One region of the Pseudoalteromonas sp. APC 3893 genome, then DNA from elsewhere that is predicted to be linked to it. Evidence: predicted binding sites of a transcription regulator. Region 1 holds the regulator's gene; each other region holds the start of a gene.
What was found. The regulator MetJ, encoded in region 1, represses methionine synthesis genes. The targets are predictions, from matches to a motif close to TAGACGTCTAGACGTCTA.

Region 1 (8,436 bases):
TGGATGTGACTCAAGACCAGGATAATAAACTTGGCTTACATAAGGAGAGTCTTCTAGATATTGCGCTATGATAAACGCATTTTCTTGGTGCTGACGTAAACGAACATTTAACGTACGCAAGCCACGCAAAGTTAAGTAGCTATCAAACGGCGCACCGGTAATACCAATATTATTTGCCCACCACGCAAGCTCATCACCTAACTCTTGGGTTGCAGCAATCACGGCGCCACCCACAACATCTGAGTGACCATTAATATATTTAGTTGTTGAATGCACCACAATATCGACACCAAATTCGATTGGATTTTGTAAAGCCGGCGATAAGAATGTGTTATCTGCGCCAACAAGTGCACCACATTGTTTAGCAATAGTGGTAATCGCTTTAATATCGGTCAGGCGTAAAATAGGGTTGCTCGGTGTTTCAATCCAAATTAGCTTAGGTTTAATTTCAAGAATTTTTTCATGATTTTCAGTTTTCGTTAAATCTAAAACCACTAACTTTAATAACCCACGCTTTTCAAGAGAGGTAAATAAACGGTAGCTGCCACCATAACAATCATGAGGAATGATTAAAGTATCATCGCTATTGAGTAGTTGAGTCGCTAAATGTACTGCCGACATACCCGTGGCCGTAATAATTCCCTTAGCGCCTCCTTCAAGTTCAGCCAGCGTCTCAGCTAGAATATCGCGGTTTGGGTTACCACTGCGGCCATAATCGTATTGGCGTTTAGTATCAAAATCAGCAAAGGAATAGGTTGTTGATAAATGAAGAGGCGGCACAACAGCGCCATGATGTTTATCAGCATCGATACCATTTCGTACCGCGATAGTTGCTTTGTTCTTTTGACTCATAACGTCACCTACAATAAATGGATGTTTAGACGTCTAAAAGGTTAGATGATCAGTCCCCATAAGTCAAAACATTTGTGGTGTAACCAGGGCATTATTAGCGGTAAAGATATTTAGCTCGCTAGATGGCTAAATAACAAGTGTTTGACTATCTTTTTTAAAACGATAGAATTTCCGCATCTTTGCAAAGCAAATAGGCTATGCAAACAACTAACAACCTGAGGCAACGATACTTCTTATGGCTAAATGGAACGGTGAATATATTCACCCATACGCAGAACACGGTAAAAAATCAGAGCAAGTGAAAAAGATCACCGTGTCTATCCCACTTAACGTGCTAAAAGTGTTAACTGACGAGCGCACCCGCCGTCAAATTAACAACCTACGACACGCGACTAACAGCGAACTACTTTGTGAAGCATTTTTACACGCTTTTACTGGGCAACCGCTGCCAAACGACGAAGACTTGCGTAAAGACAACCCTGAGAAAGTGCCTGAAGAAGTGAAGAAAATCATGCTCGAAATGGGACTTGAAGTACCTGTACTTAACGAAGATTAAGTTACGGTTTGCATTCCTGCCTTCAGGAATTGGATACAAAAAAACCTCAGCACCTAACATTGCTGAGGTTTTTTATTGCTTGATCGTTTCGGCTAAGCCATATAATTTTCAGGCATATCTATTTGCGCAACACCTGAATCAATAGCCGCTTGCGCTACCGCTTTTGCTATACGTGGCAACAAACGCGGATCCATTGGTTTTGGGATAATATACTCAGGGCCAAATTCAAGAGAATCAACACCCGCTGCTTTTAATACTTCTGCGGGTACTGGCTCTTTAGCAATACTACGAATGGCATCCACTGCTGCAATTTTCATTTCATCGTTGATTTGGCTTGCACGAACATCAAGCGCACCACGGAAGATAAATGGGAAACATAGCACGTTATTAACTTGGTTCGGGTAATCTGAGCGCCCTGTCGCCATAATAAGATCTTTACGGGCACCGTGTGCACGCTCTGGCGCAATCTCAGGATCTGGATTAGAACATGCAAAAATAACTGGTTTGTCGGCCATTAGCTTTAAATCTTCTGGATCTAACAAGTTCGGACCTGATACACCAACAAACACATCTGCATCGGCTATTACATCTTGTAACGTACGTTTATCTGTATTATTTGCAAACAGTTGTTTATATTCATTTAAATCATCGCGACGTGTATGAATAACCCCTTTACGGTCAAGCATATAAATATGCTCACGCAGAGCGCCACATTTAATAAGTAGTTCCATACATGCTACAGCAGCTGCACCAGCACCTAAACATACAATAATCGCATCTTCAATTTTTTTGCCTTGCACTTCAAGCGCATTGATCATACCCGCAGCAGTTACTATAGCAGTACCGTGTTGATCATCATGAAAAACAGGAATACTACAGCGCTCAATTAATGCTTTTTCAATCTCAAAACATTCTGGCGCTTTAATATCTTCAAGATTAATACCGCCAAACGTATCTGCAATATTAGCCACAGTATTGATGAAATCTTCAGTTGTACGATGCTTTACTTCAATATCAATTGAATCTAGGCCTGCAAAACGCTTAAATAATAATGCCTTACCTTCCATTACTGGTTTTGACGCCAGTGGCCCTAGATTACCTAAGCCTAATATAGCGGTACCATTAGTAATAACAGCCACCATATTACCTTTGCCCGTGTATTTATATGCATTAGCTGGATCGGCTGCAATTTCACGCACAGGTTCAGCAACACCTGGGCTATAAGCTAGAGCGAGATCATTAACGGTTTCAGCTGGCTTAGTAAGTTCAATGCTGATTTTTCCTGGAACGGGGTGAGCATGGTAATGTAATGCTTGTTCACGAAAGTCTGACATAACGCGATTTTATCCTGCAAGTAAGTTAAATTTAAAGTGAGAGTGAGCAGTTCTTAGCGAACAATACCTATATTATAATTAAATTCAAGCAATATCAGGTCTATCCTGTTATAAGCTATATCAGTTAATTTTATGCGTTTTGCCAGCATTTTTAGTAAATAATTCTAAAAACGCCTGATTAAAACACTAACAAAACATCAAAAAACCCAGCTAAATTTGCTTGAATTTAAAGCAAATATTACTGCAACTCGAACAAACTAAAAAACAACAACAATTATCGACGATAGCGACAAATAACTGCAATTTAGCCCGTTTTAGATACAGTAATAGCAGCAATGTAATTTATATTAATAATTAATATAGTGAATTAATTAGGGTTTGTCTGTGCTTCATTAGCTATAACCATTATAAGAAACAGAAATATTAGTCAGAATAATATCGCTATAAATTAGCCATATCGCTGGCAACAAAGTAATACACAAAGGGGGGATTTTCTAATTTTAATCTATGTAAATTAGGAGGGGAAAATGAGTCACTGTAAGTTTTTCTAAATTACAGGCACAAAAAAAGCACCCGAAGGTGCCTTTCTTAACACGAAAGCAGAAATTACTTGCTGCTAAGTGAACCGAAACGCTTGTTAAAGCGATCAACACGGCCACCTGTGTCTAAAATCTTTTGCTTACCAGTGTAAAACGGGTGACACGCAGAGCATACGTCTAAGTGAATGTCTTTACACAGAGTTGAACTAGTTTCGAATTTATTTCCGCATGAACAAGTTGCTGAAATTACTTCGTACTTAGGGTGAATACCTTCTTTCATAGAAACCTCTAGTTAAGGCCGCATCGCTCTCCAAACCCGAAGTCTGGCACCATACGTCGTTTAAATCAAAATAATTGGACGCGTATTCTAAGCAACAACCTCGCCCGCCACAAGCTTTAAATGTGTTTTTTGCTAATTAAATGAGCAAAAACTTTAAACCCAGCATTTGCTGATAGGTTTTTTATCGTAACTTTAGTACATTAGCTGTCTTGTTGGTTTTTGTTGAGTTGCTATGAGTTTTGTTGAAGTTGCTATAAAAGTTCCGCTACAGCGTACTTTTGATTACAGCCTACCGGAACAACTTAACGGTTTATCAGTAACGCCACAAGTTGGCACCCGGGTTATAGTGCCATTTGGTAATCAAAAGAAAGTCGCCGTGGTACTCGCGTTAAAAACCACCACAAACGTGCCAAAAGATAAAATTAAAGCGCTCTTAGAGGTGATTGATGATGAGCCTATTTTATCTGCACAGCACCTTGATTTATTACGCTTTACCGCCCGTTATTATTGCTACCCATTAGGCGAAACAATACATATTGCATTACCTGGCGCATTACGCCAAGGCGAATGCCCTGATAAGAGCAGTATTAACATGGTCGCCTTAACTGCAAAAGGCGCCAAGCTTCCGTCTTTAAAAGCAAAAAGCCAACTAGGGCTATTAAAGCAATTAGCCGAATCAGGAAAGTCCTCACTCACCGAATTAAAAGCGCTCGGGTTTAATAAAAAGACCATTGATAGTTTGCTGACAAAAGAGCTTATCAGCCAAAGTATTGAACACGATAATCAATGGCAACAACAAGCGCCACAAATTGGTACCAAACCCGTATTAAACAAAGAGCAAGCCGTTGCCTGTACATCAATAAACCAAAGCACAGGTTTTAATAGCTTTTTACTTGAAGGCGTCACCGGCAGTGGCAAAACTGAAGTTTACTTACAATGCCTAGAAGAAGTACTAAAACGGGGCGAGCAAGCACTCGTACTAGTGCCCGAAATAGGCTTAACACCCCAAACGGTTAACCGCTTTCGCCGCCGCTTTGTTAATACTCCTATCATGCTTTGGCACTCAGCCTTAACCGATAACGAGCGTTTACAAACATGGCGCTTTTGCGAAAAAGCCAGCTGCGCTATTGTTATAGGCACTCGCTCAAGTATCTTTTTACCTTTTTTAAAACTGGGTATGATCATTGTTGATGAAGAACACGATAGTTCATTCAAACAACAAGATACCTTGCGCTATCATGCCAGAGACTTAGCAGCATACCGTGCTTATCAACACAAGATCCCCTTAGTCTTAGGCTCAGCAACGCCCGCTTTAGAGACTTTGCACAAAGCCATTAATGGTAAATACCAACTACTGAGCTTAACGCAGCGTGCACAAACCAGCACAGATAACAAGTTTCAGTTGTTAGATATGAAAGGCCAGCCAGATCAAGCCGGTATTGCCCATGCAAGTCTTGCCACAATGCGTCAGCATTTAAACCGTGGTAAGCAAGTAATGGTATTTTTAAATCGCCGTGGTTTTTCACCTACACTAATTTGCCACGAATGTGGTTGGCTCAGTGAGTGCTCTCGTTGCAGTACCAGCGCTACTTTTCATAAAGCCATAGGCCAAATGATTTGCCATCACTGCGGCGAACAAGAACGGGTACCACATCAATGCCCTGACTGTGGCAGCACACAAATATTTCCAAATGGCAAAGGCACCGAACAAATAGAAGAGTTTTTAACTACAGAGTTTACTGATACTCCTATTAGCCGGATTGACCGTGATTCAACACGGCGTAAGGGCAGCTTAGAAAAAGCCCTTGATGATATTAATCAAGGCGGCGCACGAATTTTAGTGGGTACGCAAATGCTCGCTAAAGGACACCACTTTCCCGATGTCAGCTTAGTGCTTATTTTAGACGTAGATAGCGGCTTATACTCCTGTGATTTTCGTGCGACCGAGCATTTAGCTCAACTGGTTACACAAGTTGCAGGGCGAGCAGGACGAAGCGGAGAGCCTGGCCATGTTTTATTGCAAACACACTTTCCAGAGCACCCATTATTACAAGACTTAGTTAATAATGGGTATCAAGATTTTGCCCGCTTTGCATTACAAGAGCGTGAAGATGCACAACTACCCCCTATTACGAATATGGCCATTGTCCGCGCCCAAGGGCATAACGTGAAGCAGGTGGTGGATTTTTTAACTGATTTAGTTCCTGTGCACGGTGTAACTGGTATACAATTGCTAGGTCCAATTCCTGCTCCTCTTGAAAAAATAGCAGGGAAATACCGTTTTCAATTGCATATTCAAGCGCTTGATCGTCAATTATTGCACCAATATTTAGCGCAAATGATTGACTACCTAAGCACCAGTAAGCTTGCACAAAAAGTGCGCTGGAGCTTAGATGTCGACCCAATAGATATGATTTAAGGTTAAAACTTAGAACACACATGGCACAACACGATTTTATTAATAAAAAACCGGGCAACCGTAACAGTAAAAAACAGCCACCCGCTAAAAAGCCATTTCCGGTTTTATTAGTTATTTTAACGACTCTTTTGGTCGGTGGTTTTTGCTTTGGCTTATGGTATGTAAAAACCAATGCCGACCCTAAACTTGTTGAACAACAAGCCAATCCGACTAAAGCTAAAGAAAAAGTTGAGCCGGCTAAACCGCGCCCGCCTGAATTTATAAAAGAAATAAAAGAGCATGAAATCCAAGTTGAAGTTAAAGAGCTTAAACAAAAAGGCCCTTATGTCATGCAATGCGGGTCATTTAGAACTCGTTCTCAAGCCGAAACTCTCAAAGCAAAAATAGCCTTTGCAGGACTCATTGCTGAAGTACGTGAAACCACTGGCACAAATGGAATTTGGTATAAAGTACGCCTTGGGCCTTATAAAACCAAGCGTTTAGCTGAAAGTGACAAAAACAAACTCAAACGCAGCAAAATAATGGGCTGTGGAATTTGGCTTTGGACTTGATTTTAATCCATTAACCCATATTAACCTCTCATCAATCGCTTTTTACGAGTCGCCCCCGCGGCTCGATGATGAGGAATAACATGACCACTATTGTAAGTGTACGCCGCGACGATAAAGTCGTCATTGGTGGCGACGGCCAAGTTTCACTTGGTAACACCGTAATGAAGGGCAACGCCCGTAAAGTTCGACGCCTTTATAATGGCAAAGTAATCGCTGGTTTTGCTGGCGGTACTGCTGATGCCTTTACCCTATTCGAACGTTTTGAAAGCAAACTTGAAATGCACCAAGGTAACCTAACCAAAGCTGCCGTAGAAATGGCAAAAGACTGGCGTAGTGACCGTGCTCTTCGAAAACTCGAAGCCTTGCTTGCGGTTGCTGATGAAACCGCGTCATTGATTATTACAGGTAACGGCGATGTCGTGCAGCCTGAAAACGACCTAATCGCTATTGGTAGTGGTGGTAACTTTGCGCAATCAGCCGCAACTGCGTTACTTGAAAACACCGACCTGAGCGCCCGTGATATCGTAGAAAAAAGCCTGACAATTGCAGGCAATATTTGCGTATTCACAAATAACTTCCAAACTATCGAAGAATTGTAATAGGAACCGCTATGTCTGCTATGACTCCAAGAGAAATCGTTCATGAACTTGACCAACATATCATTGGCCAAGCAAAAGCAAAAAAAGCTGTCTCTATTGCGCTTCGTAATCGCTGGCGCCGTATGCAATTAAGCGACGACTTACGCACTGAAGTTACCCCAAAAAATATTTTAATGATTGGTCCTACCGGTGTTGGTAAAACTGAAATTGCACGTCGCTTAGCAAAACTCGCTAACGCGCCATTTATTAAAGTTGAAGCCACTAAGTTCACCGAAGTGGGTTATGTCGGTAAAGAAGTTGAAACTATCATTCGTGATTTAGTCGATGTGTCAATTAAAATGACACGCGAACAGCAAACTAAAAAGTTTAAGCATCGCGCTGAAGAAGCTGCAGAAGAACGTATTTTAGACGCATTACTGCCACCAGCGAAAGACTCATATGGTGAAGCTCAGCGTGATGAAAACTCATCAACGCGCCAGACATTCCGTAAAAAGTTACGCGAAGGTCAATTAGACGACAAAGAAATTGATATTGATGTTGCTCAAGGGCAGCCTAATGTTGAGATCATGTCGCCTCCTGGTATGGAAGAAATGACCAACCAGCTGCAGAGCATGTTCCAAAACATGTCTTCTGATAAAAAGACCAAACGTAAGCTGAAAATTAAAGAAGCCTTTAAACTGTTAGCCGAAGAAGAAGCCGCTAAATTAGTAAACCCTGAAGAACTTAAAGAGCAAGCTATCTTTGCGGTTGAGCAAAACGGTATTGTGTTTATCGATGAGATAGACAAAATCTGTAAGCGTGGCGAGTCATCAGGCCCAGATGTAAGTCGTGAAGGCGTACAGCGCGATTTACTGCCGCTGATTGAAGGTTCAACTGTCAACACCAAACACGGCATGGTTAAAACCGACCACATGCTATTTATTGCCTCTGGTGCATTCCAAATGTCAAAACCATCTGACATGATCCCAGAGCTACAAGGTCGTTTACCTATTCGTGTTGAACTAGAAGCACTCACAGCCGATGACTTTAAACGCATTCTAACTGAGCCGCATGCGTCACTCACAGAACAACAACGCGAACTACTTAAAACTGAACAAGTAAATGTAGAGTTTGCCGATGATGCAATTGAGCGTATCGCTAAAGCCGCTTGGCAGGTAAACGAAAAAACCGAAAATATCGGTGCTCGTCGCTTACATACTGTGATGGAAAAACTAATGGAAGAAATTTCATTTGATGCTTCAGAGCAAGCAGGTTCAAATCTAGTGATTGACGCCGCTTATGTTGAAAAACATTTAGGCGCATTAGT
Region 2 (8,436 bases), on a different contig from region 1:
CTAGATTGGATTGCTTTTCTAGTACGCTATTTATAGCATTGTATAGGTAATGCCTGTTATTTAATCCGGTAAGGCTATCTGTGAAACTGAATGCTTTTAAACGTTCATTACTTTTAGCAAGTTCAGCCGTTCGCTCATCAACTCGTTTCTGTAATTTCACCAAGTATCGTTGATTCTGCCAACGCCAATAGATAAAGCCCATTGCCCCAAAAAATAAAACAACAGCTAAAATCCACTTTTGTTGCTCTAGTTTATGATTCTCAAACAACTGCTCTTGCTGTAACAAACGTTGCTCTTTTAACGCATTATCTTTACTCAACACTTGTAATTTTTGGCTTTGAATATCAAAATTATAATGGGCTTCAAGTTGTAGTAACTTATTATTGCGGCGCTGAAGGTTAAATGTTTTTTTGCTGAATGTATGAAGAGCTAGATATTCATACGCAAGTTTATACTGTTTGAGTTGCCTATACGCCATTGCAACCAAGTACTGTAGTTGTGCTCGCTCTTCTAGAAAACGGGTATTAGGGTTTTGATTTAATTGTTTTACTGCTATTTTGGTAGCCTGCAAAAAATTACCTTTTTGCAGATTTAAATTTGCGAGCGCTAGGTAATATTGAAGTTTCATCTGCCCTGGTGCGCTATCAATAAAAGACGAATCTACGTTTTTCAATGCTGTATCTGCTGCAACGTCTTTTCCTAACTTTAATAAAATAGTTGCATGATTAACTGAAACATCAAAGTGTATTTTGGCATTACTGTTAACTAGGTTTAATGCTTTCTTACTCGACTCTAATGCTTGATAATAACTCCCCATAGCTAAATATATTTTACTTTGCCAAAGATACATAAGCGCAGTGTAGTCACTTTGTTCTTTCTCATAGAAATCGATAGCGTTTTGAAGATATTCTAAAGCTGAACTAAATTTATCTAACTCTAGCTGTAAATTCGCCAAATGGAGATATGCCCAAGCTATATAAATTTCATTATTATATGATTTCGCTAAAGATAAAGCTTGGTAGTTTAACTTAAGACCTTGTTCGTAAGATCCATAGCGACGTTTTATTTTGGCTTCTAATAAGTAAGTTTCAATTTCTATATCATTGGATTTTTGTGATACAGCTAAAGTTCTTAACTGCGGTAAATATTGCATGATAGAGAAGTTATCATCAGCAGCAATATCCTTTTTGAGTTTCTTATAATAAAACTCCAGCTTTTCTTGTGAGCCATACCCTAACTCTTGCTCAGTTTGTGAATAAACAGAGCCACTAAAGAAAGACATTGCGATGATGAGAAATAAATAAACTTTAATCATTAATTTTAGGAGCTATCATTTGCTGGTTAATTATTTGCCAACCACTTGTCGCTTCATTAATAAAACCTGATTGCTTCAAAGCTTTAGTAATTACTCCTCGGTGTCTTAATATTTTCAATCCTTTCTCCAATGCAGCAATTACTTTTTTACCTTCTGGGTGAGTTTTACTGACAATAAAATGGCGTGTATCTGGCAGGACAACTTTAACATTTTTAATAGGAGTAAAATGTTTACCTTCATAATTCAATTCAAGCTCTTCACCCACGCTAAAATTAATCATCATTGCGTCTACTATATGCGCATCAACCATAGCAAGCATATCTTCCCACTTACCAATATGGCTTATCATTGTGATCGGTGAATTACTTAATGCTAACCAGTCCACTCGCCACCGCGGATTCACAACAACCGTTAAGTCACTCAATTTTAAATTATCAGTTTCTTTTTTATTATTAACTGAAACAAATAAACCCGCTTGATATTCTCCAAGATTGATTATTGGTTCGCTAATATAAAGTGAGCCTTTAAAATCAAGTAATTCATCATGCCAAACAGTTCTCGCTAACATTAAACTTTTACCATCAATTATTGCATCAAACTCAGACGCACTCGCTTGGGGCTTAGAACGAAATGTTACAGGTCGAGTTTCTCCCCCTAAGTAGAGTGCTTGTTGTAATAATATTCTTTCAATAATTTCTAGGTGAGTTCCGTTAGTTGTAGGATAAAAGCTATCAACTTCCATTACCTCACGCCCATTTAAAAAAGAGAGATAACGCTTATCAAAATTTTCACTATGTACAACATCAATCGCGAATGCTGATTCAGCTTTTACCCCATTAAAACACAAGAGTAACAAACATAGAAAACACCTCATAAACGATACCTTAAAAACAAAAAAGCCACCAAAACGAATCGTACTAGTAGCTTTTATTATAGATTAAAAACTGTTAAATAGCTCTATTGTGGCTCATACCCCAAGTTGGGCGATAACCATCTTTCAGCTTCTGCTAGCGTCATGTTGGTTCGCTTGGCGTAATCTTCCACCTGATCTCTTTGTACTGCGGCTACGGCGTAGTATTTAGCCTCTGGGTGAGAGAAATACCAACCTGATACTGCGGCGCCTGGCCACATGGCGTATGAGCTGGTGAGTTGCATGCCAATGCGCTTTTCGGTATCAAGTAGCTCCCAGATTTTCTTTTTCTCAGTATGCTCAGGGCACGCAGGGTAGCCAGGGGCTGGGCGAATACCTTGGTAGTTTTCACGGATAAGCTCATCGTTCGATAAGTTTTCATCCGGTGCAAAACCCCAATACTCTTTACGTACTTTCTCGTGTAAGTACTCGGCAAATGCTTCAGCGAGCCGGTCGGCAACCGCTTTGACCATAATTTTATTATAGTCATCTTGCTTGGCGTCAAAGGCATCGGCTAAGTCATCTTCTTCAAGCCCGCCAGTTACCGCAAACGCACCAAAGTAATCAGGTGTGCCTTTGGGCGCGATGTAATCCGCTAAACAATAATTCGCAAAGTCCGTTTTTTCAGTTTGCTGACGTAAATGGCACGATGTAGTTAGTAACTCAGTTCGGCTTTCGTCGGTGTAGATTTCAATGTCATCGCCTACGCGGTTAGCTGGGAATAAACCAATGACTCCAAGCGGCTGTAAGCCACCTGATTGTTCAAGCTCGTCGAGCATCTCATTGGCGTCTTTAAATAAACTTTGTGCTTGCTCGCCGACAACTTCATCAGTCATTATACGTGGGTATTTACCCGCGATTGACCAGGTCATAAAATATGGCGTCCAGTCTATGTACTTACGAAGTGTCGCAATTGATACATCTTTAAACTCTGTCACACCAAGTTTTTTCGGCACTGGTGGTGTGTAGTTATCCCAATCAAGTTGGGCTGCGTTATCACGAGCACGTTGAATTGTCACCGGTTTTGAACGTGGTTTTTTACGTGCTTGCTGCTCACGTACTTTTACATATTCAGCTTGTGTTTTCGCTAAAAAGGCAGGTTTTAGTTCTTTTGATAATAAGTTTGAAACCACCCCCACAGCCCGGCTGGCGTTATTTACATATACCACGCCTTTATCATATTGCGGCTCTATTTTTACTGCTGTATGAGCCTTTGATGTGGTCGCGCCACCAATTAATAACGGTAGTTCAAAACCGCGACGCTTCATTTCTTTGGCAACGTGTACCATTTCATCAAGCGATGGGGTAATAAGGCCTGATAGACCAATAATATCGGCTTTTTCATCTATCGCTGTTTGCAGTATTTTTTCTGCCGGTACCATTACACCTAAATCAATTACTTCGTAGTTATTACATTGCAGAACAACGCCCACGATGTTTTTACCTATGTCGTGCACGTCACCTTTAACGGTAGCCATTACAACTTTACCGTTAGTGGCGCCTTCTTCTTTTTCAGCTTCAATGAATGGGTCAAGGTATGCCACAGCACGCTTCATTACCCGGGCTGATTTTACCACTTGAGGTAGAAACATTTTACCCGCGCCAAATAAATCACCTACCACGTTCATGCCATCCATTAATGGCCCTTCGATAACGTGTATGGGTTTATCGGCACCCGCGCGGCATTCTTCGGTGTCTTCGTCTATGTATTCGGTAATACCTTTTACAAGCGCATGTTCAAGACGTTTTTCAACAGGCCACGTACGCCATTCTAAATCTTCAACACGCTCAGTTTGTGCCATACCTGAGAACTTAGGCGCAAGCTCTACTAAACGCTCACCGGCACCTGAGTCGGTATTTAAAATAACGTCTTCAACGGCTTTACGTAGCTCATCTGGTATATCATCATAAACGGCAAGTTGCCCTGCGTTGACTATGCCCATATCCATGCCTGCTTTTATGGCATGGTATAAAAATACCGAGTGAATCGCTTCACGTACAGGGTTGTTACCACGGAACGAGAACGATACGTTTGATACCCCACCCGACACTTTACAATGGGGTAAGTTTTGCTTGATGCGACGCGTGCCTTCAATAAACTCGACCGCGTAGTTATCATGCTCTTCAATACCTGTGGCAACCGCAAAGATATTTGGGTCGAAAATAATATCTTCCGGTGGGAAGCCTATTTCATCAACTAAAATACGGTAACTGCGCTCACATATTTCAAACTTACGATCTGCGGTGTCTGCTTGGCCATCGATATCAAACGCCATAACAACGGCAGCAGCGCCAAAGCGTTTAATAATTTTGGCTTGGCGTTTAAATGGCTCTTCACCTTCCTTTAGTGAGATTGAGTTAACAATCGCCTTGCCTTGAATACACTTTAAGCCCGCTTCAATCACTTCCCATTTAGAGGAATCAACCATGATGGGTACTTTAGAAATATCAGGCTCTGAGGCAATTAAGTTTAAAAACTTCACCATCGCGGCTTTTGAGTCCAGCATGGCTTCGTCCATGTTGATATCAATTACCTGTGCGCCATTTTCAACTTGTTCGCGGGCAACATTAAGGGCGGTTTCATAGTCTTCTTCCATGATCAATCGCTTGAACATGGCTGAGCCGGTTACATTGGTACGCTCACCGACGTTAGTAAATACTGCAATTTGTTGTGTCATGTCGGTTTCCTAATTTAAGTTACACGCTTCAAGGCCAGATAAGCGCATGCGCACTTCAAGCTCAGGTAATACACGAGGTTTAACCGCTTCAAGGCCTTTAGCAAACGCTCTAATATGAGCAGGTGTTGTACCGCAGCAACCGCCAACAATATTTATAAAACCCGATTTGCCCCAATCAATGATCTCAACAGCCATTTCAGGCGCTTCTAAATCGTATTCACCAAATTCATTAGGTAAGCCTGCATTAGGGTGAACAGAGACAAAGGTTTCGCACACCCGTGATAACTCTTCTACATATTGGCGTAATAAATCAGGGCCTAGTGCGCAGTTAAGGCCAATAGAAATAGGCTTAATATGACGGATTGAATTATAAAACGCTTCGGTAGTTTGCCCTGAAAGCGTGCGCCCTGATGCATCAGTAATGGTACCTGAGATCATCACCGGTAATGTACGCCCTGCTTGCTCAAACGCTTCTTCAACAGCGAATGAGGCTGCTTTGGCGTTTAAGGTATCAAAAATAGTCTCTATCAAAATTAAATCAACGCCGCCTTCCATTAAAGCAAGGGTAGACTCAACATACGCCGTGACTAATTTATCAAAGGTGATATTACGATAACCTGGGTCATTTACATCAGGTGAAATAGAACAAGTTTTTGACGTTGGTCCAAGTACACCAGCCACATAACGTGGTTTATCAGGATTTTTAGCGGTGAACTCGTCACAAATATTGCGTGCTAACTTGGCTGACTCGAGGTTTACCTCACGGCTGATACTTGCCATGTCGTAATCTTCCATTGAGACAGTGGTCGAGTTAAAGGTATTGGTTTCAATAATATCGGCACCAGCATTTAAAAAGCCACGGTGAATATCAGCAATTATTTTAGGCTGAGTCAGGCTTAACAAGTCGTTATTGCCTTTAATTAATACATGCCAGTCTTTAAAACGCTCACCACGGTAGTCTTCTTCTTCTAATTTATGCTCTTGGATCATGGTGCCCATAGCGCCGTCGAGGATTAAAATTCGCTGTTTGAGCGCCTCGGTTAATTCTGCATATTTATTCACTGTATTACTCGGCATAGTTGTTAGTCCTTACTGCTTGGCTAACGAGATTAATATCATAAGGTGTGGTTTGATACACATAGTAATTTAACCAATTCGAAAATAACAAGAAAGCATGGCTTTGCCAGGTTTTCGACGGCTCGTTATCTGGGTTGTTATCGGGAAAGTAATTTTCAGGCATAGCGGCGTTGGGCTCTTTTGCAAGGTCACGTTGGTATTCGCCCTTTAATGTGTCGGCATCGTATTCTGGATGACCTGTAATATACACCTGACTCCCCGACTTGTTCTTAAGTAAGTAAGCACCCACCTGCTCTGAGCCTGCCAATACAACTAAATCTTCGCAGGCGTTAATTTTTTCAATATCAATGTAGCCAAAACGAGAATGTGGCACCACAAAGGTATCATCAAAACCACGTGTAAGCGCGGCGTGTTCAAAGTAGCAATGATGAGTAAATACACCACTGAGCTTCTTCGGTTTTAATTCGCGCTTTAAACCATAATGGTGAAACAACCCTGCATGTGCCGCCCAACACGAAAACAAGGTTGATGTTACATGTTGCTCAGCCCAATCGAGTATCACTTTGAGCTCATCCCAATAAGCGACATCGTCGTATTCTAAATGCGCAAGCGGTGCGCCGGTAACTAACATAGCATCGTAGTTGTTGTCTTTTACTTCTGAGAAATAACGGTAAAAGGTGTCTAGGTGCTCTTCAGAATTACTGCTGCTGCGGTGAGTATCTAACCGTAACAGCTCAACATTTACTTGCAGCGGTGAGTTTGCCAGTAAGCGAATAAACTGTACTTCGGTTTCAACTTTATTCGGCATTAAGTTTAAGATGGCCAGTCGCATCGGGCGAATTTCTTGTGTTTTCGCACGGGTTTTTGGCATTACAAATACGTTTTCTTGACGTAACTTTGCAATTGCAGGCAATTCATCTTTCACTGTAATAGGCATTCATTCACTCCAAGCATTATTTTAACCAATGGCTAATTATGAACGGTTAGCAGTAAATTTCAACCTCTAGATGTATAGATGTCTAAATGAATTTAGTATATCGCCTATTTCCTTAAAAACACAGGGCTCACGTTGCTGATTCGTTGACTGTTTAGGCTATGAGACTCTACAATAAGCCATCATAATTTTATTTATAATTCGAAGGCTTTTTCCATGGTTTTACCAGATAAGTTTATTTTCTCGATGAGTCGAGTATCGAAAGTAGTGCCACCTAAGCGCACTATTTTAAAAGATATCTCATTGCATTTTTTCCCTGGCGCAAAAATTGGTGTACTTGGCTTAAACGGCTCGGGTAAATCAAGCTTACTACGTATTATGGCTGGCGTTGATCAAGAGTTTGAAGGTGAAGCACATCCTCAACCGGGTATTAAAATTGGTTACTTACCGCAAGAGCCGGTACTTGATGAAAGCAAAACCGTGCGCGAAACAGTTGAAGAGGCAGTAAGTGAAGTTAAAAACGCACTAAGCCGTCTTGATGAAGTGTATAACGAATACGCGATGGAAGACGCTGACTTCGACGCGCTAGCCAAAGAGCAAGGTCAACTTGAGGCGATCATTCAAGCCCATGACGGCCACAACATTGATAACGTATTAGAACGTGCTGCTGATGCGCTGCGTCTGCCACCTTGGGATGCTAAAGTTGAAGTGTTATCAGGTGGTGAGCGTCGTCGTATCGCTATTTGTCGTTTATTACTTGAAAAGCCAGATATGCTTATCCTCGATGAGCCAACTAACCACTTAGATGCTGAATCAGTTGCATGGCTTGAGCGATTCTTACATGATTACGAAGGCACCGTTGTGGCGGTAACGCATGACCGTTACTTCCTAGATAACGTAGCAGGTTGGATTTTAGAGCTTGACCGTGGTGAAGGTATCCCATGGGAAGGTAACTACTCTTCTTGGCTTGAACAAAAAGATGCACGTTTGCAGCAAGAGCAAAAATCTGAAAAAGCCCGTCAAAAATCAATTGCGCAAGAACTTGAATGGGTACGTTCGAACCCGAAAGGTCGTCAAGCTAAGTCTAAGGCGCGTATGGCGCAGTTTAGTGAGTTACAACACTCTGATTACCAAAAGCGTAACGAAACCAATGAGCTATTTATTCCACCTGGCCCGCGTTTAGGCGACCAAGTGATTGAAGTTAAAAATTTGAAGAAGAGCTTTGGTGACCGCGTACTCATTGATGACTTAAACTTCACCATGCCTAAGGGCGCTATTGTGGGTATTATCGGTGCCAATGGTGCGGGTAAATCGACCCTGTTTAAAATGCTAAGCGGTGAAGAAAAGCCAGATAGCGGCGATATCACCATTGGTGAAACAGTTGAGCTTGCTACAGTTGATCAATTCCGTGGCAACATGGACGACAGTAATACGGTTTTCCAAGAAATCGCTGACGGCCAAGATATGCTTAAAATTGGCAACTTTGAATTCCCAAGCCGTGCTTACGTAGGCCGCTTTAACT
Region 3 (8,436 bases), on a different contig from region 1:
TAAGTCCTTTGACTAATAGCGGGTATTCTTTAGGCCAAATTAGTACATTTTCCATTAAATCAACACAACTCCAGTGTCTAAAATGCTCGGGGGATAAGTGAGTGCTAAGTTATAACAAGCTAAAACTGACACTGCGCTTAATACTCTTTAATACTTGTGCACAATAGAGTAATCGACTCAAATACACGAGGCTTATTCTAACATACCTTGATCCACGCGCTAGACTAAAGAGTGTGATTTTAAAAGAATAATAGAAAACGACAAACTAGTAACGTAGCTTGTCGTTTTAGGTTGGAGACTTACTTAAAAAGTTATTTTTTACCCAATTCTGTTGTCACTTGCGCCAACCCAACTGCTGAAATTCGCTGGATGACTTCTTTTTGTTTTGCACTTAGTAATGAGATCCCTTCAGCGACAATATCGTACACTTTCCAGCTACCATCTTTACTTTGACGTAACTTAAAATGTAAATCAATTGTTGGCGCGCTGGTGTCTATGATCTGTGTTTTGACCGTAGCGAAATCACCAGAAATCACATTTGTATCATCTTCAAATTTAATTTTTTGTCCAGTGTATTTCATTAACGCACCGGCATAAGTTGCACTCAAGTAATGTTCAACTGAAGAAATAAACGCACTCGCCTGCGCACGATCAATTCCTTTAATATGTTTACCTAGTAATTTATATGAGACAAACTTCACATCCATATGAGGCATCAAATATTTATCTACAACAGCAGTCATTTCACTTTTACTTGCCGTTCCTTGATTATTTACTTTACTGATCTCACTAAACAACTGATCTCCCACTTGAGTTAAGAGCTGTACAGGTGATTGTTGGGCATTAGCAAAAAGGGAACTACTAAAAAATAATGTAATAATAAATAGATAGTGCTTCATTGAAATCATTGTGTGTCTCCTCTATGTGTGAGTGGGTAATTTACCTGTTTTGTATGCTTACAAAAAGAATCTAAATGGCACATTATTAATGGCAAATTCGCACCAATCAAAATATCTCTTCATAATCAGGTTGTTACTTCTTCAAATATCTAATTGCAGAGGGAAAGTGTTTTTTAGTCGCTTGAATTCATACTAATCATACCCCTATTTTGTAAATATCAATTACATCTATGGACGCTTCTAATGACTTACAAACAAGTATTTAGATATATTTTTATGGTATTAACTTTTATAGCTAGTACTAACAGCTTTGCACTATCAAATCATGGTTATGCCCTCGATTACGTCCAAGGCGAAGGAGACGTTAAAGGGCTAAAACTAGCCTACCAATACCATGCTCCACAACTTCAATCTATTTTGAAAAATAGCCATGTTTATTTAGAATCTAGTATCAACATTTGGGAATACGGTGCTGAAAATAAACATCAAACTAACTTGGTGTTAGCGATATCGCCAGTACTCCAATATCCTATAGGGCACATCAAAAACATACCTATATCTATAGAAGCAGGAATTGGATTTTCTCTTATTGACGATACTTACTTTGCAAGCAAAAATGTAAGTACACACTACCAGTTCGAAGACAGAATTGGCTTTGTTGCCGAGTTTGGCGATGTGACTACAGCTTTACGCTACCTGCATTACTCAAACGCAGGTTTTAAACGCCCTAATCCTGGACTCGATTTTATTTCCTTATCATTGTCTAAACGTTTTTAAGAATAATAATATTTGCTATACTCGGCGCTACAGTCGCTCATTGAGAACAAAATGCAAGTTTGGCATATACTCATTATTATTTTGGTGCTTGCCATCATAATAGGAAATGTTTTACTGATAAAACATTCGGCAAAAATGGAATTAAAAAAACCGAACGATAAAGAAAGCGCAAGCTCAAAGAAGGAAAAAAGCCCTAACTAAATTTGTTAAGGCTTTATATCGTAGGCAATGCCTTTTACGAATGAATATTGGTTATTGCAATTCTTTCCGTAACTCTTTAGTCGCTTTAACCATATTATCAATGGCTTGGCGCGTTTCTTCCCAACCACGGGTTTTTAAACCGCAGTCTGGATTCACCCATAAACGTTCAACTGGTATTTTACGTGCAGCTTTATGAATTAGCGCTTTTATCCATGCGATATCAGGTACATTTGGAGTATGAATATCATAGACTCCAGGTCCAATGTCATTTGGGTAATCAAAATTTTCAAATGCGGCCAACAATTCCATATTAGAACGAGATGTTTCAATGGTGATCACATCCGCATCCATATCTGCAATCGCGGCTATAATGTCATTAAACTCCGCATAACACATATGAGTATGAATTTGAGTTTCATCTTTTACGCCACTGGCTGAGACTCTGAATGCATAAGCTGCCCATTCCAAATACGCTTGCCACTGACTTTCTTTTAATGGCATACCTTCACGAAATGCAGGTTCATCTATTTGAATAATATCAATACCTGCATTTTGCAAATCAACAACTTCATCACGCAATGCCAGTGCAATTTGATTGGCAATCGTTGCTTTATCTAAATCATCACGTATAAATGACCAAAACAAAATAGTGATCGGCCCTGTTAGCATACCTTTCATTTTTTTACTGGTCAGTGACTGCGCATAGTATGACCACGCAACCGTCATGGCTTTTTCCCGTGACACATCCCCCCAAATCACTGGAGGCTTAACACAACGAGAACCATAACTTTGTACCCAACCAAACTGGGTAAAAGCAAACCCTTCGAGTAATTCACCAAAATATTCAACCATATCATTACGCTCAGCTTCACCGTGTACTAATACATCTAAATCCAAAGCCTCTTGTTCTTCTACTGCATAACGAATTTCTGCTGCCATTTGATTTTGATAGTCATCGGCCGATAACCTACCCCTTTTAAAGTCACGACGAGCTTTGCGGATTGCTTGTGTTTGCGGGAATGAGCCTATCGTAGTAGTGGGCAGTAATGGTAAATTCAGTGCTGCGCGTTGCTTTTTCATACGTTGAGAAAATACACTCTGACGTTTGCCATCATGTACTGTTAACGCACTTACTCGTTGCTGTACCACAGCATTATTGACACGAGTAGATGTTAAACGTGCTTTTACAGGAGCTGAATATGCAATGAGTTCGCTATTGTCATTATTTTCTAAAGCAACGTTTAATAATGACAACTCTCGGCCTTTTTGTTTTGCAAATGCAAGCCATGAGCGTAATTCATCATCAAGCTTTTCTTCCTGATCTAAATCGACAGGCGTATGTAATAGCGAACAAGATGGTGCCAACCATAAATTATTACCGCGCCTTGCTGCTATATCTTTCACATTATTAAAAACAGTAACTAGATCTGCACGCCAAACATTACGTCCATTTATAACACCCAATGATAAAACTTGATTTAAATTCAACAAGTTATCTAACTCAGCGATATCAACCGTGGTGGCAACACAATCAAAATGCACACCATCGACAGGGTAAGCTGCAATGTCATCATAATAAACAGTGACTGTGTCAAAGTAGCTAGCAAGTAACAATTTCACCCCTTGCCCCGCAAGAGCATTAAAACTGATCCTTAATGCATTGCGATAATTATCCGCCAGCTCAAGACCAAGAATAGGCTCATCGATTTGTACCCACTTAACACCTTGCTGTGCTAGCTTTGCTAATACTTGTTGATAAACAGGCAATAACCTTTGCAGTAGAGTTAATTTATCAAATTCTTGGCCAGCACATTTAGCTAAATAAAGGTAAGTTACAGGACCGATTAATACAGCTTTTGCATTATGACCTAAAGCGTGTGCTTGAGAAACATGCTCAAATAACTCAGTCCATGTTAATTTAAACTGCTGATCAAAACTCAGCTCCGGCACGATATAATGATAGTTAGTGTTAAACCACTTCGTCATTTCGCTCGCTGCGCAGGAACATCCTGTTGGTGCTCGACCACGACCAATACGAAAGACTGTATCAAGATCAACGTTGCCATTAGCGGTTTGATGACGTTTAGGGATCGCACCTAGTAATAAAGAGGTGGATAACACATGATCATACCAAGCAAAATCACCAACAGGTACTAAATCAACGCCACCATCCGCTTGAATAGCCCAGTTTTCTGCTCGGATAATTTTACCTTGTTCAAGTAACTCTGTTTGGTTAATTTCACCTGCCCAATACGATTCTATTGCAAATTTTAGTTCTCGTTTCTTACCTATACGAGGAAAACCTAAGTTATGTAATTGTGCCATGCTATAAATACTCATTTAGATGTTTAGATGGCCAAAAAATACATTTATTCTTCATATCATACAATTGATGCTTCCTCAGTTTAAACTTGAGGTAAATTCATGAAAATATTTATCAAAATAACAAAAAACACAATGACAACGCTGTCAAAAAATATAGTATAGTAACATTGTAAATATCACGTAAAAAAAGCTACTAGGCATAGCCATCCAGACGTTGAAACATCTCAATTAAAAGCGTAGTATGTCTAAAATCTGAGTGAACCTCACTTTTCCCATGAGAATTATTAAAGATGATTGATGTAAAACACTTGAAGACCATTGCCACATTAAAAGAAACCGGTTCTTTGGTGAATACCGCCCGTGAGCTTTTTTTAACTCAGTCCGCTTTATCTCACCAGATCAAAGATTTAGAGAATAAGCTAGATTGTCAGTTATTCGAACGCAAAACCCAACCTGTGCGTTTTACGCCGCAAGGTATGTTGCTGTTAGAATTAGCAAATGAAGTACTGCCAAGAGTTGAGGCAACCAAGTGCCGTTTAAAAGAAAGCTTAAATCAGCCAATTTCACAGCTGCGCTTAAGTGTAGAATGCCACGCTTGCTTTCATTGGTTACTGCCAACCATTAAAGAATTTAATAATTTTTGGCCCGATATTAAAGTCGATTACGAACGTGGCTTTAGCTATGATGCCATTCCAGATTTACTCAATGAAGAGCTAGATTTAGTCTTAACTTCGGATATACGTGAACCTGATAAACTTGAATACGCACACCTTTTTGACTTCAAGTTAAAGTTAATTGTCGCACCAGATCACGAACTTGCTAAAAAAGCATACGTTACAGCGCTAGACTTAAAAAACGAAACTATTATTTCTTATCCAATTCCTCGTGAGCGTCAGGATATATTTAAGCATTTCATCCAAAATGCACGATTTGATGGCACACTCAAAAATGTTGACCAAGGGCTATTAATTTTCCAATTAGTAAGCGCAGGGATGGGTGTTGCAGCATTACCCGATTGGCTGGTAACCCCCTATGAAAGCCAAGGGTTAATAAAATCAATCCCCCTAGGCGCACTTGGGCTTACTCGTCCAATGTATTTGGCGATGAAGAAGAATATGAAAGACAACCCCGTTTATCGTCATTTTTTAAATACCTGTAAACTAAATAACGGTCGATAATCTCAAGTATTCACAGTAGCATAGACACAAATTTAGTTAATAATGCTACTGTGATGTTTGAACTTAAAAAAATTATCGGCGCAATGCTGATGCCCCTCCCTTTATTAGGTATTGCTTGTGTTGTTTGCCTATGCATGACTTTTCGCAGCAATAAAGTACTTTCACTTATTGGCTTACTAGCGATAAGCTGCCTACTTTTGATCAGCACACCTTTTTTTGCCCAAAAAATTATTTCACCCGATACACAATTACATTATGCTTTTGACGTTAATAAACACACAACCCTTGATAAAATTGTGGTACTTGGATGTGACATTAACCCAAACCCACACTTAACAGCCAACAGTCAGCTCGGTAATTGCGCCAAAAGCCGCTTAGTTGAAGGACTACGTTTAGCATACAAGTACCCAAATTCACAGCTTATTGTATCTGGTGGAGGTATAGGTAAAGTCACAAATAGTAGTTTAATGCGTCAAACTGCTATCAGCTTAGGTGTCAATGCAACTCGCATTAAGCAAAATCCATCTGCAATGGATACTGCAGATGAAGCCAAATTATTAGCACCTGCACTCGTAGATTTCAAGGTTGCGTTAGTAACCTCAGCGAACCACATGACCCGAGCCAAAAGTTTATTTAACGCCCAAGGTATAGAAATTATTCCTGCAGCAACTGATTACTATGACTTTTCAGCATGGCCGATACATAAACAGTTTATTCCCAGTGCTGGTGTATTAAAAGCGGTTACCAGTCAGTGGCATGAAGTAATTGGTAAAGCATGGATTTCATTACGGCGCTGGCTTGACCCTGAAGCACTGTAGCTAAAGTTATACTCTTATGTAGAAATATTTGTGCTGTTCCCTCAAAAGCTGCTATGAAGTATAATTTGCTTTATATAGTGGTATAAATTTTGAGAACATAATGACTGAGCAGTTAGCAACTTTAGGCCAGCTCCTTGATGGAGCTGGTACACAATGGCGTGCGTTTGATATTGGCAGGCACATTACAAAGTTTGAGAAAAAACAGTTTAACGCCATTGAGCAAGCACAAATCCCCTACCCATACCCACTTGCTGGCCATGCTTGGATTGCTATCCAATTTTGGGACAGTGTAGCCAGTAAAGAACCATATGTATGGTTTTTAAAGTTCCCTGTAGATGAACAAAGTAAGCTTGTGTGTGCAAGCCGTGATCATTTTGCCAATATGGTTATTGAAGCGTTAGGCAATGATCTCACTGGTGAGCAAGCTGATGGCAAACTTGATAACAACCCTTATGTTTTTACCCCTAACGCTAATAAACTAGCGGCATTCAACGCACAACTAAAAGTACTCCTTAGGCAACCTGCCTCTGAGTATTATGAATACTCACAGCTTTATTTCAGTGGAAAACTCGGTTTTGATAATTGGCAAAGTGTGGCTGTGCAAGGTATTGCTGACTTTGCGTTACGTTTGGATGACGATGCAAATCTATCAAACTTGCAAAAAGCATGGCCGTATTTACCCCCTGAAGTATTACAGCCCCTAAGTGCTATGCTTGAGCATGTTCAAATCCCAGCAAGTCTATCTGAGCAGCTTTTAGAGCACGCTGAAACAGCTATTGAGCATAAAGATACTCTTTCATTGATTTGCGCGCTGAGGGCCATGTCAAAGTCCCAAGCAAAAGGTTTAACCGCCAAGCTTGTAGACGAAGTTTTAGTATCAGAAATCGCAACTGATTCAGACGTCTTACTTACAATTGCCGGGCGCTGCTTTACGCTACTAGAAGACCCTGAACGCTTACATCTTTTTATGGATAATTGCGCTCACCATCAAGTAATTGATGAGCTTTTCCCAAGTATTTTTGCTGACTTAGTTGCAATCCCGAGTATTCGCCCGCATCTATTAGGTTTATTACGAAAAGAAAACCGCAGCGAAAAGCTCGCTCGCGCAATTGGAAGGTTATTCTCTTAACATGGCAAGCTTATGGACATTCATTATTATTGGCAGTGTAATTTATCTGTTTTGGCTTAATCGAAAAATAGCTGAAGCAGCAAACGCACACGCTAAGCGTCAAACCGACCAACTACAGGTTCAATTAATGAGTGTCGCCTGCACTAAACGTCGTTTTGGACTTTTGAAAAATGGCAAGCCGGGTGTAAAAAGTGAGTTCATGTTTGAATTTTCCAGTGATGGCCAAAGCGCATACCAAGGGGCTTTGTTTATGGAAAACGAAATGCTGAAAAGCGTTGTCGTGCCACCGCATAAGATCTAGTTAGAAAGTTAGAAAGTTAGAAAGTTAGAAAGTTAGAAAGTTAGAAAGTTAGAAAGTTATTTTAGATAAATCTTAATTAAAAGCAACGCCAGAAACTAAGGCGTAACTTATAGTTACGCCCCAATCTGACTTCATCCATAATCAGGCATCCATACCTACGCCGAAGCGACCTTTTTTATCTTTCCCCTGAACGGGTATACATCCCAAATACACCCTCACATCGCATCTATGCGATATCCTACACGTCCTAGTGTTATCCTCTAGCCATCTTTGACTGTCCTGCGCCTCCAGGCACTCCTATTACTTCCTGTAATATAATCCCTTGGTTATTCCTTTTCATTAGCTCCGCTAATGCTCTGCATCCTGGCAGTTTCCTATACCTTCCTTGTCATCCATGAAATCTTATCCATTTGGCATCTTGCCTAGCTTCTTGCTAATTTGCCATATTCCACTTCCTTGGCAGCAGCTCAATCATTGAGTCTGTATCGTCTTGATGAAATAAAGTTTACGTTAATACTGACTTAGAGATAGTGATAAATAGTAATTATTTTCATGTAATATTTTTGCAAAAAAAGAAAAGAATCATAAAACCAACAACTTACAGATTTAATATTAATATATAATTGAATTATAAGTGATAATGCGTACAGCAATGTACGATATATCGCACACTGTAATTTCCAATATACCGTTTAAGCTATAACTCCAATGTATTCAATGAAAACATAGCGGCTTTTGTAAATTCAGCAGAGGTACCATCTTTCTTAAGATATAAAAAGTTTGCTATGTAGAATGTCTGATCAGAGAC

Region 2: a site for MetJ is predicted at 6,985-7,002, ahead of metA (homoserine O-succinyltransferase). Genes of this name have one in related genera too.
Region 3: a site for MetJ is predicted at 4,219-4,236, ahead of metE (5-methyltetrahydropteroyltriglutamate--homocysteine S-methyltransferase). Genes of this name have one in related genera too.

Annotation. Positions count from the first base shown of each region.
Region 1 is NZ_JASDCD010000011.1:91,911-100,346, reverse strand. Features, by position in the region: gene metB (cystathionine gamma-synthase) at 1-852, opposite strand, end outside; gene metJ (met regulon transcriptional regulator MetJ) at 1,088-1,408, shown strand; gene QMA12_RS13490 (malic enzyme-like NAD(P)-binding protein) at 1,501-2,742, opposite strand; gene rpmE (50S ribosomal protein L31) at 3,349-3,561, opposite strand; gene priA (primosomal protein N') at 3,794-5,980, shown strand; gene QMA12_RS13475 (SPOR domain-containing protein) at 6,001-6,531, shown strand; gene hslV (ATP-dependent protease subunit HslV) at 6,612-7,130, shown strand; gene hslU (HslU--HslV peptidase ATPase subunit) at 7,142-8,436, shown strand, end outside.
Region 2 is NZ_JASDCD010000010.1:38,589-47,024, reverse strand. Features, by position in the region: gene QMA12_RS12530 (GGDEF domain-containing protein) at 1-1,315, opposite strand, end outside; gene QMA12_RS12525 (hypothetical protein) at 1,308-2,189, opposite strand; gene metH (methionine synthase) at 2,273-4,903, opposite strand; gene QMA12_RS12515 (homocysteine S-methyltransferase family protein) at 4,913-5,980, opposite strand; gene metA (homoserine O-succinyltransferase) at 5,970-6,917, opposite strand; gene ettA (energy-dependent translational throttle protein EttA) at 7,131-8,436, shown strand, end outside.
Region 3 is NZ_JASDCD010000028.1:2,662-11,097, reverse strand. Features, by position in the region: gene QMA12_RS19780 (ankyrin repeat domain-containing protein) at 1-55, opposite strand, end outside; gene QMA12_RS19775 (ABC transporter substrate-binding protein) at 312-899, opposite strand; gene QMA12_RS19770 (acyloxyacyl hydrolase) at 1,143-1,676, shown strand; gene QMA12_RS19765 (DUF2897 family protein) at 1,728-1,877, shown strand; gene metE (5-methyltetrahydropteroyltriglutamate--homocysteine S-methyltransferase) at 1,929-4,202, opposite strand; gene QMA12_RS19755 (LysR substrate-binding domain-containing protein) at 4,493-5,380, shown strand; gene QMA12_RS19750 (ElyC/SanA/YdcF family protein) at 5,434-6,198, shown strand; gene QMA12_RS19745 (DUF3549 family protein) at 6,299-7,327, shown strand; gene QMA12_RS19740 (DUF3301 domain-containing protein) at 7,329-7,628, shown strand.